Regions from separate parts of the Variovorax sp. PDC80 genome, predicted to be linked through region 2. Evidence: predicted binding sites of a transcription regulator. Region 2 holds the regulator's gene; the other holds the start of a gene.
The links. The regulator sigma-54, encoded in region 2, starts transcription at its own class of promoters, with help from an activator protein. The targets are predictions, from matches to a motif close to TGGCANGNAANCTGCTTT.
Positions count from the first base shown of each region.

Region 1: a site for sigma-54 is predicted at 2,099-2,116, ahead of BM109_RS29625 (ammonium transporter). Genes of this name have one in related genera too.

Region 1 is NZ_FOWG01000012.1:15,463-19,896, reverse strand. It holds gene BM109_RS29635 (thiamine pyrophosphate-binding protein) at 1-509, shown strand, start outside; gene BM109_RS29630 (hypothetical protein) at 506-820, opposite strand; gene BM109_RS29625 (ammonium transporter) at 827-2,062, opposite strand; gene BM109_RS29620 (sulfite exporter TauE/SafE family protein) at 2,480-3,238, shown strand; gene BM109_RS29615 (tripartite tricarboxylate transporter permease) at 3,293-4,434, opposite strand, start outside.
Region 2 is NZ_FOWG01000011.1:190,863-195,296, forward strand. It holds gene lptA (lipopolysaccharide transport periplasmic protein LptA) at 99-812, shown strand; gene lptB (LPS export ABC transporter ATP-binding protein) at 809-1,603, shown strand; gene BM109_RS28885 (RNA polymerase factor sigma-54) at 1,634-3,223, shown strand; gene BM109_RS28890 (phospholipase D family protein) at 3,234-4,434, shown strand, end outside.

The sequences.
Region 1 (4,434 bases), on a different contig from region 2:
ACTTCGCGACCTGGGTGCACCGCTTCTGGCCGTTCCGCGCCTTCGCGAGCCAGCTCGCGCCCACCAGCGGCTCGATGGGCTACGGCCTGCCGGCCGGGGTCGGCGCGAAGCGGCTGTGGCCGCAGCGCGAGGTGGTGGTGTTCGCGGGCGACGGCGACTTCCTGATGCACGGCCAGGAGTTCGCGACCGCGGTGCAGTACGGGCTGCCGATCCTCGTGGTGCTGCTCGACAACGCCATGTACGGCACCATCCGCATGCACCAGGAGCGCCACTACCCGGGCCGCATCAGCGCCACGCAACTGAAGAACCCCGACTTCCGCGGCTATGCCGAGGTGTTCGGCGGCCACGGCGAGCGCGTGACGAGCACCGCCGAGTTCGGCCCCGCGCTGGCGCGCGCGCGGGCCAGCGGCAAGCCCGCGATCCTGCACTGCGTGCTCGATCCGGAGGCGATCACGCCGTCGACCACGCTGCAGGCGATCCGCGATACCGCGCTCGCGAAGAGCGCCTAACGCAGGCCGCCGATGTACTTCGGCGGCGGCTGCCGCCCGCTGCCGTCGGGCAGCCGCGCCGCGGCCTCGAGCCGCGCGGCGCGCGCCAGCGGCTCCATCGCCTGCTCGAGCCGCAGCGCGATGGCCGCGAGCTCGTCGTCGTGGGTCTCGGCCGCATGCGCGCGCGCGAAGCGCACCATCTCGGTGGCGTACTCGGCATTGACGGCCATCCACTCGGTGTCGGTCACGCGGCCGTGCTTGCGGCGCAGGGCCACGTGCAGGCGCGCCGCGAGCGCGATGCGCTCGCTTTCGGACAGGACGTGGCCATCCATCGTGGTTCAGCCTCCGATGTGTTCGCGGTGCTGGGCCAGGTCGAGCCCCTGCACCTCGCTGTCGGGATCGACGCGCAGCCCCACCAGCACACGCACCAGGAACAGCACGATCGCGGTGCCGGCCGCGCTGTAGACCGCCACGCCGCCGACCGCGATCGCCTGCGTCAGCACGTTGCCGCTGGCGCCCGAGATGGCCTTGTCGGCGAACACGCCCGTGAGCAGCGCGCCCACGATGCCGCCGATGCCGTGCACGCCGAACACGTCGAGCGAATCGTCCGCGCCCAGCAAGCGCTTGAGGCCGGTGGCGCCCCAGTAGCAGGCCAGGCCGGCGATGGCGCCGATGGCCAGCGCCGAGGGCGGCGTGACGAAGCCCGCGGCCGGCGTGATCGCCACCAGCCCCGCGACCAGGCCCGAGCACAGGCCCAGCAGAGAGGGGCTGCGGCGCACCGTCCACTCGGCGATCATCCAGCTCGCGGCGCCCGCGGCGGCCGCCACGTGCGTGACCAGCATCGCGAGGCCCGCGCGTCCGTCGGCCGCCACCGCCGAGCCCGCATTGAAGCCGAACCAGCCCACCCACAGCAGGCTGGCGCCGGCCATGGTGAAGGCCAGGTTGTAGGGTTCGAAGGGCTCGCGGCCATAGCCGCGGCGCGGGCCCAGCGCATAGGCGCAGACCAGCCCCGCCACGCCCGCATTGACGTGCACCACCGAGCCGCCCGCGAAGTCGAGCGCGCCCATCTGCGCGAGCCAGCCGCCGGGCTCCCAGACCCAGTGCGCGATCGGCGCATAGACCAGCACGCTCCACAGCAGCGCGAACCACAGCACGGCCGAGAAGCGCATGCGCTCGACGAAGGCGCCGAGCACCAGCGCGGTGGTGATGATCGCGAAGCTCAGCTGGAACATCGCGTAGACCGTCTCGGGCACGTTGGGCGCCACGTGGCTCACGGCCAGCGTGCCGGCGTCCTTCAGGTAGTCGAAGCCCGCGAACCAGAAGCGCCCGGTGCCGCCGAGCCAGGGCCAGCCGGGCGTGAAGGCCAGCGAGTAACCGAGCGCGAACCAGGTCAGCGACACCACCGCGGCGATGGCGACCACGCAGGCCATCGTGGCGAGCACGTTCTTGCGCCGCACCATGCCGGCATAGAAGAGGGCGATGCCCGGCAGCGTCATCAGCAGCACCAGCACCGTGGAGGTCATCATCCACGCGGTGTCCGCGGCGCTGATGGAGGCTTGCGGTACCAGGGCCATGGCGGCGGTCTCTTCTTGGAGTGGTGGTCCGGACTCTGTGCACAAGTCGTGCCACCATCGTTAACCGCATGAAACACTTTGGTTTGCTACGCCGTGCGCGAAAGTAAGGCAAAGCGGGTAATTCCCAATGCACTGCGGCGGTGCACCCCCTAAAGTCCAGCCACTCGCGAACGGGCCCTGCTCGTGCTGCCGAGGGCCGAGGAGACAAATTCCCGATCGACAAGAACAATCATCCAAAAGGCTACATCCGAGAGCCTGGTTCACAGATTGAAAAGCGCCGCTGGTCGGCGCTTTTTTTTGCCTGTCGCTGTCGCATCGGTGCCCCGAATCCTTGTCATGAAAAGTGGCGGAACGGCCGACTGTAGTTCTGTTTGTAGCTACTCTTTTGATAGCGATCTCGGTGCGACAATCGCGGCCATGGAAATGTGGCTGATGACCGCGGCCTCGCTGCTCGCGGGGTTCGTGGATGCGATCGTGGGCGGTGGTGGACTGATCCTGGTGCCGGCGCTTTTCGCGGCCTTCCCCGGCGCGCCGCCGGCCACGTTGCTGGGCACCAACAAGAGCGCGTCGATCTGGGGCACGGCCGCTTCGGCGGCGCAGTTCAGCCAGCGCGTGCAGATGCGCTGGGGCGCGCTGTGGCCGGCCGCGCTGGCCGGTTTCTGCGGCGCGTTGGTCGGCGCCTGGGGCGTCACACAGTTTCCGGGCGATTTCCTGCGCCGCGCGCTGCCGGCGATCCTGCTGGCGGTGCTGCTCTATACCCTGGCGCGCAAGGACATGGGCCGCCACCACGCGCCGCGCTTCACCGGCCGCGCCGAGACGCTCGCGGCCTGCAGCATCGGCCTGGGCATCGGCGTCTATGACGGCTTCTTCGGCCCCGGCACGGGCAGCTTCCTGGTGTTCCTGTTCGTGCGCTGGATGGGCTACGACTTCCTCAACGCCTCGGCCTCGGCCAAGGTCATCAACGTGCTCACCAACGGCGCGGCGCTGCTGCTGCTCGCGCTCAAGGGCCACGTCTGGTGGCACTACGGGCTGGCGATGGCGGTCGCCAACGTGGCCGGCAGCCTGATCGGCACGCGCGTGGCGCTCAGGCACGGCGCGGGCTTCGTGCGGATCGTGTTCATGGTCGTGGTCAGCGCGCTGATCCTCAAGACCGCGTACGACGCCTTCCTTAAATAGAAAAGGCCCCGGGGCGAACCGGGGCCTCTTGCTCAGTCGAACAGCGCGGGGCGCTCAATCCTCGACGAAGGCTTCCTCGCGCTTGGACTTCACCGCAGGCAGCAGCACGATGCCCAGCAGCAGCGCCGCGGCCACCAGCAGGCCGGCCGACAGCGGCCGCGTGACGAACACGCTCCAGGCACCGCGCGACAGCAGCAGCGCGCGCCGCAGGTTCTCTTCCATCATCGGCCCGAGGATGAAGCCCAGCAGCAGCGGGGCCGGCTCGGTGCGCAGCTTGAGGAACAGGTAGCCGACGAAGCCGAAGATCGCGACCATCCAGACGTCGAAGGTGTTGTTGTTGGTCGAGTACACGCCGATGGCGCAGAACAGCACGATCGCCGGGAACAGGAACTTGTAGGGCACCGTCAGCAGCTTGATCCACATGCCGATCAGCGGCAGATTCAGGATGATCAGCATCGCGTTGCCGATCCACATCGAGGCGATCAGGCCCCAGAACAGCTCGGGGTTGCTGGTCATCACCTGCGGGCCGGGCTGGATGTTGTGGATCGTCATCGCGCCCACCATCAGCGCCATCACGGCGTTGGGCGGAATGCCCAGCGTCAGCAGTGGAATGAAGGAGGTCTGCGCGCCGGCGTTGTTGGCCGACTCGGGCGAGGCCACGCCGCGGATGTTGCCCTTGCCGAAGGGCACTTCGCCCGGGCGCATCTTGATCTTCTTCTCGAGCGCATAGGCCGCGAAGGCCGCCAGCAGCGCGCCGCCGCCCGGCAGGATGCCCAGGGCCGAACCGAGGGCCGTGCCGCGCAGCACCGCGGGCGTCATGCGCTTGAAGTCGTCCTTGGTGGGCCACAGGCCCTTGACCTTGTGCGTGAAGACCTCGCGCTCGTCGTCGGGCTGCGAGAGGTTGCCGATGATTTCGCCGTAGCCGAACACGCCCATGGCGATCACCACGAAGCCGATGCCGTCGGTCAGTTCGGGGATGTCGAAGCTGAAGCGCGCCACGCCCGAGTTCACGTCGGTGCCGACGATGCCCAGCAGCAGGCCCAGCACGATCATCGCCACCGCCTTGAGCAGCGAGCCCGAGGCCAGCACCACGGCGCCGATCAGGCCCAGCACCATCAGCGAGAAGTACTCGGCCGGGCCGAACTTGAAGGCCAGCTCGGTCAGCGGCGGCGCGAAGGCGGCCAGGATCAGCGTAC
Region 2 (4,434 bases):
TGCCGTGCCCGGGTTCGCCGCCCCCGGGGCTTTTTCATCCGCGCGCATGGGTCTGGCGCGATGGGCCGCATACAATGCAGAGCAAGTTTCGTGCCTCTATGACATCGCACTCTCACCCCACCTCCTCCCTTCGCCGCACCGGTCGCCTCGTGCTGGCCGCGCTGCTGCTGGCTGGCTCCGCCGCCGCCGCCCTGGCCGAAACGGCCGACCGGACCAAGCCGATGAACATCGAATCCGATTCGATGCGCTACGACGATCTCAAGCAGACCAGCGTCTTCACCGGCAACGTGGTGGTCACCAAGGGCACCATCATCATCCGCGGCGCGCGCATCGACGTGCGCCAGGACCCCGAGGGCTACCAGTACGGCGTGGTCACCGCGGCGCCCGGCAAGCTCGCCTACTACAAGCAGAAGCGCAACGGCAACGGCGACGAGTGGATCGAGGGCGAGTCCGAGGTCATCGAGTACGACAGCCGCGCCGACAACGTCAAGTTCATCCGCCGCGCCGTCATGCGCCGCCTGGTCGGCGCCACGCCCAACGACGAGAGCAGCGGCGCGCTGATCGTCTACGACCAGAGCAACGACACCTACACCGTCAACGGCTCGACCGTGCCGCCCAATGCCGGCGTGTCCGCGCCGGGTGGCGGTGGCCGCGTCAAGGCCATCCTCACGCCGAAGTCGGCCGCGCCGGGTGCGCCCGGCGCCGCGGCGCCGGCCACGCGCCGTCCCGCGGCCCCGGCGCCCACGCCGGCACCGGGCGCCGGACTGCGCTCCACCACCACGCTGAGCGGCGAAGGGGAAGAACGCAAGTGATCGAAGCCGCCGGAACCCAGGAAGCCAACGGCGTGCCGGGCAGCCGCCTCGTCGCGCGCGGCCTGCAGAAGAGCTATGGCAGCCGCAAGGTGGTCAAGGACGTCTCGCTCGACGTGCAGAAGGGCGAAGTGGTCGGACTGCTCGGGCCCAACGGCGCCGGCAAGACCACCTCGTTCTACATGATCGTCGGGCTGGTGCGCGCCGACGCGGGCGAGATCTCCATCGACGGCGAGCCGATCGCCCACATGCCGATCCACCGCCGCGCGCGCATGGGCCTGAGCTACCTGCCGCAGGAAGCCTCGATCTTCCGCAAGCTCACGGTCGAGGAGAACGTGCGCGCGGTGCTCGAGCTGCAGCGCGAGCCCGATGCCAACGGCCGGCCGCAGGCGCTGTCGAAGCAGCGCATGGAAGAGCGCCTGTCGGAGCTGCTGGCCGACCTGCGCGTCGACCACCTGCGCGATTCGCCCGCGCTCGCGCTGTCGGGCGGCGAACGCCGCCGCGTCGAGATCGCGCGCGCGCTGGCCACCCAGCCGCGCTTCATCCTGCTCGACGAACCCTTCGCCGGCATCGACCCGATCGCGGTGATCGAGATCCAGCGCATCATCAGCTTCCTGAAGGAACGCGGCATCGGCGTGCTGATCACCGACCACAACGTGCGCGAGACGCTGGGCATCTGCGACCACGCCTTCATCATCAGCGACGGCCATGTGCTGGCACAGGGCACGCCCTCGGAGATCGTCGACAACGCCGAAGTGCGCCGGGTCTACCTGGGCGAGCACTTCCGCATGTGATGACCCTCGTGCAAGTCATTTCCTGAGGGCATGAAACAAGGCTTGTCGCTGCGCGTTTCGCAGCATCTCGCGCTGACGCCTCAGCTGCAGCAGTCGATCCGGCTGCTGCAGCTCTCCACGCTCGAACTGAGCCAGGAGGTCGAGCAGATGCTCGACGAGAACCCCTTCCTCGAGCGCACCGCCGAGGAAGCCGCGCGCGAGGAGTTCGGCCTCGACGCCGCCGACACGCCCGCGCCGCGCGAGGACACCGAGCGCGAGGCCGAGAGCGACTACGCGAGCGCCGCGCCCTCGACCTCGACCACGTCCACCGAGACCACTTCGTCGTCCGAGGCCGAGCCGGCCCTCGACTCGCCCGAGCGCGAGCCCGACTGGGAAGGCGACGGCACCGTCGACATGGCGCCCGACGACAGCGAGTGGGGCAGCGACGCCCCCGCGCGCAACAACAGCAGCACCGGCGACGACGAGCGCGCCGATGCCACCGAGCTCGCGCGCAGCCAGGAATCGCTGCAGTCCTTCCTGCACCGCCAGGCGCTGAGCCTGCGGCTCAACGAGAACGACAGCGCCGCGCTGCGCTTTTTGATCGAGTCGCTCAACGACGACGGCTACCTCGAGGATTCGCTGCCGGCGCTGGCCTCGGGCCTCGCGGGCGACGACAACGACCAGTTCGACGAGCTGGTGCACCACTTCCAGGTCGCGCTGGGCCTGCTGCAGAGCCTGGAGCCCGCGGGCGTGGGCGCGCGCGACCTCGGCGAATGCCTCGCGATCCAGCTGCGCGCGCTGGCCGACGAGGACGAGACCGAGGACGAGGAGCTGGTGCGCAAGACCGCGCTCGCCATCTGCAAGCAGCCGATGGAGCTGCTCGCGCGGCGCGACTTCAAGCGCCTGGCCACGCTCACGCGCACCAACGAGGAGCTGGTGCGCTCGGCGCTGCAGATCATCGCGCGGCTGGAACCCAAGCCGGGCCGCCGCTTCGTCGACGTCGAGCGCAACATCGTCATTCCCGACGTGATCGTCACCAAGACCGGCCGCGGCACCAACGTGAAGTTCCGCGTCATGCTCAACCCCGAGGTGATGCCGCGGCTGCGCGTGCACGACATCTACGCCGGCGCGCTCAAGTCGCACAAGGGCGAGGGCAGCCAGGCGCTGTCGCAGCGGCTGCAGGAGGCGCGCTGGTTCATCAAGAACATCCAGCAGCGCTTCGACACCATCCTGCGCGTGAGCAACGCCATCGTCGAGCGGCAGAAGAGCTACTTCGTGCACGGCGAACTCGCGATGCGCCCGCTGGTGCTGCGCGAGATCGCCGACGAGCTCGGGTTGCACGAGTCCACCATCTCGCGCGTGACCACCGCCAAGTACATGTCCACGCCCTTCGGCACGGTCGAGCTCAAGTACTTCTTCGGCTCGGCGCTGGGCACCGAGACCGGCGGCAATGCCTCGAGCACCGCGGTGCGCGCGCTGATCAAGCAGTTCGTCGGTTCGGAGAGCGTGAAGAAGCCGCTGTCGGACAGCCAGATCTCCGAGATGCTCAAGGAGCAGGGCATCGAGTGCGCGCGCCGCACCGTCGCCAAGTACCGCGAGGCGCTGCGCATCGCGCCCGCCAACCTGCGCAAGGCCCTGTAGAAAGCCGCCGATGGCCCGACGCCTGCTGTCGCGCTGTGGGCCCTGGGTGTTCGCCATCGCGGCCGCGCTGCTGGCCGCCGGTTGCGCCACCTTGCCCGACGAGGCCCCGCGCGCCCCCGCCAGAGCCATCGCCGTGTCGAAGGACACCGCGCTCGGGCGCATCGCGCTGGCCGCGCAGCCCGACCCCGACCTCAGCGGCTTTCGCCTCATGCCCGGTGGCGACTTCGCCTTCGACACCCGCATCCAGCTCGCGCGCCGGGCCCAGCGCACGCTCGACGTCCAGTACTACCAGATCGAGAACGACGAGACCGGTCGCTACCTGCTGCGCACCCTGCGCGATGCCGCGCAGCGCGGCGTGCGGGTGCGCGTGCTGATGGACGACCTCTACACCGCGGGCGAGGACGAGCTGCTGCGCGGCTTCGCGGCCACGCCCAATGTCGAGCTGCGCCTGTTCAACCCGTTCCCGGCCGGCCGCGGCAGCCTGCTCGCGCGCTTCACGGCCTCGCTGTTCGACTTCAGCCGCGTCAACCGGCGCATGCACAACAAGCTGTTCATCGCCGACGGCGCGATGGCCGTGGCGGGCGGGCGCAACATCGGCAACCAGTACTTCCGGCGCACCGCGGGCGAGAACTTCATCGACCTCGACACCTTCGTGACGGGCGCGCTGATCCCGCGCCTGGGCAGCCTGTTCGACCAGTACTGGAACAGCCCCTACGTGCGGCCCGTCGAATCGGTGGTGGCGAGCGCGCTGCCTGCCGACGAACTGCGGCGCCGCTTCGAGGCCGCCACCGGCCCCGACACCACGCCGCCGCCGCCGAAGCCCGCGCCCAACGACCTGCTGGGCTACGGCCCGATCGCCGAGGACCTCGACGCCGGCCGGCTCGGCCTGATCTGGACCACGGCCGAGGCCTATGCCGATTCGCCCGACCGCGTGATCGGCAAGACCGCCTCGTACGGCGGCGTGCCGCTGCTCGACGTCGACAGCGTGCGCTACAACGTGGTCGAGCAGATGCGCCGCGCGCGCAGCGAGGTGACCATCGTCTCGCCCTACCTGATCCCGGGCGCCGCGGGGCTCGAGGTGATGAACGAGATCCGCCGGCGCCAGGTGAAGATCAGCGTGGTGACCAACTCGCTCGCCGCCACCGACGAGCCGTTGGTGCACACCGCCTACCGCCGCTACCGGCCCGAGATGCTGCGCCTGGGCGCCGAAC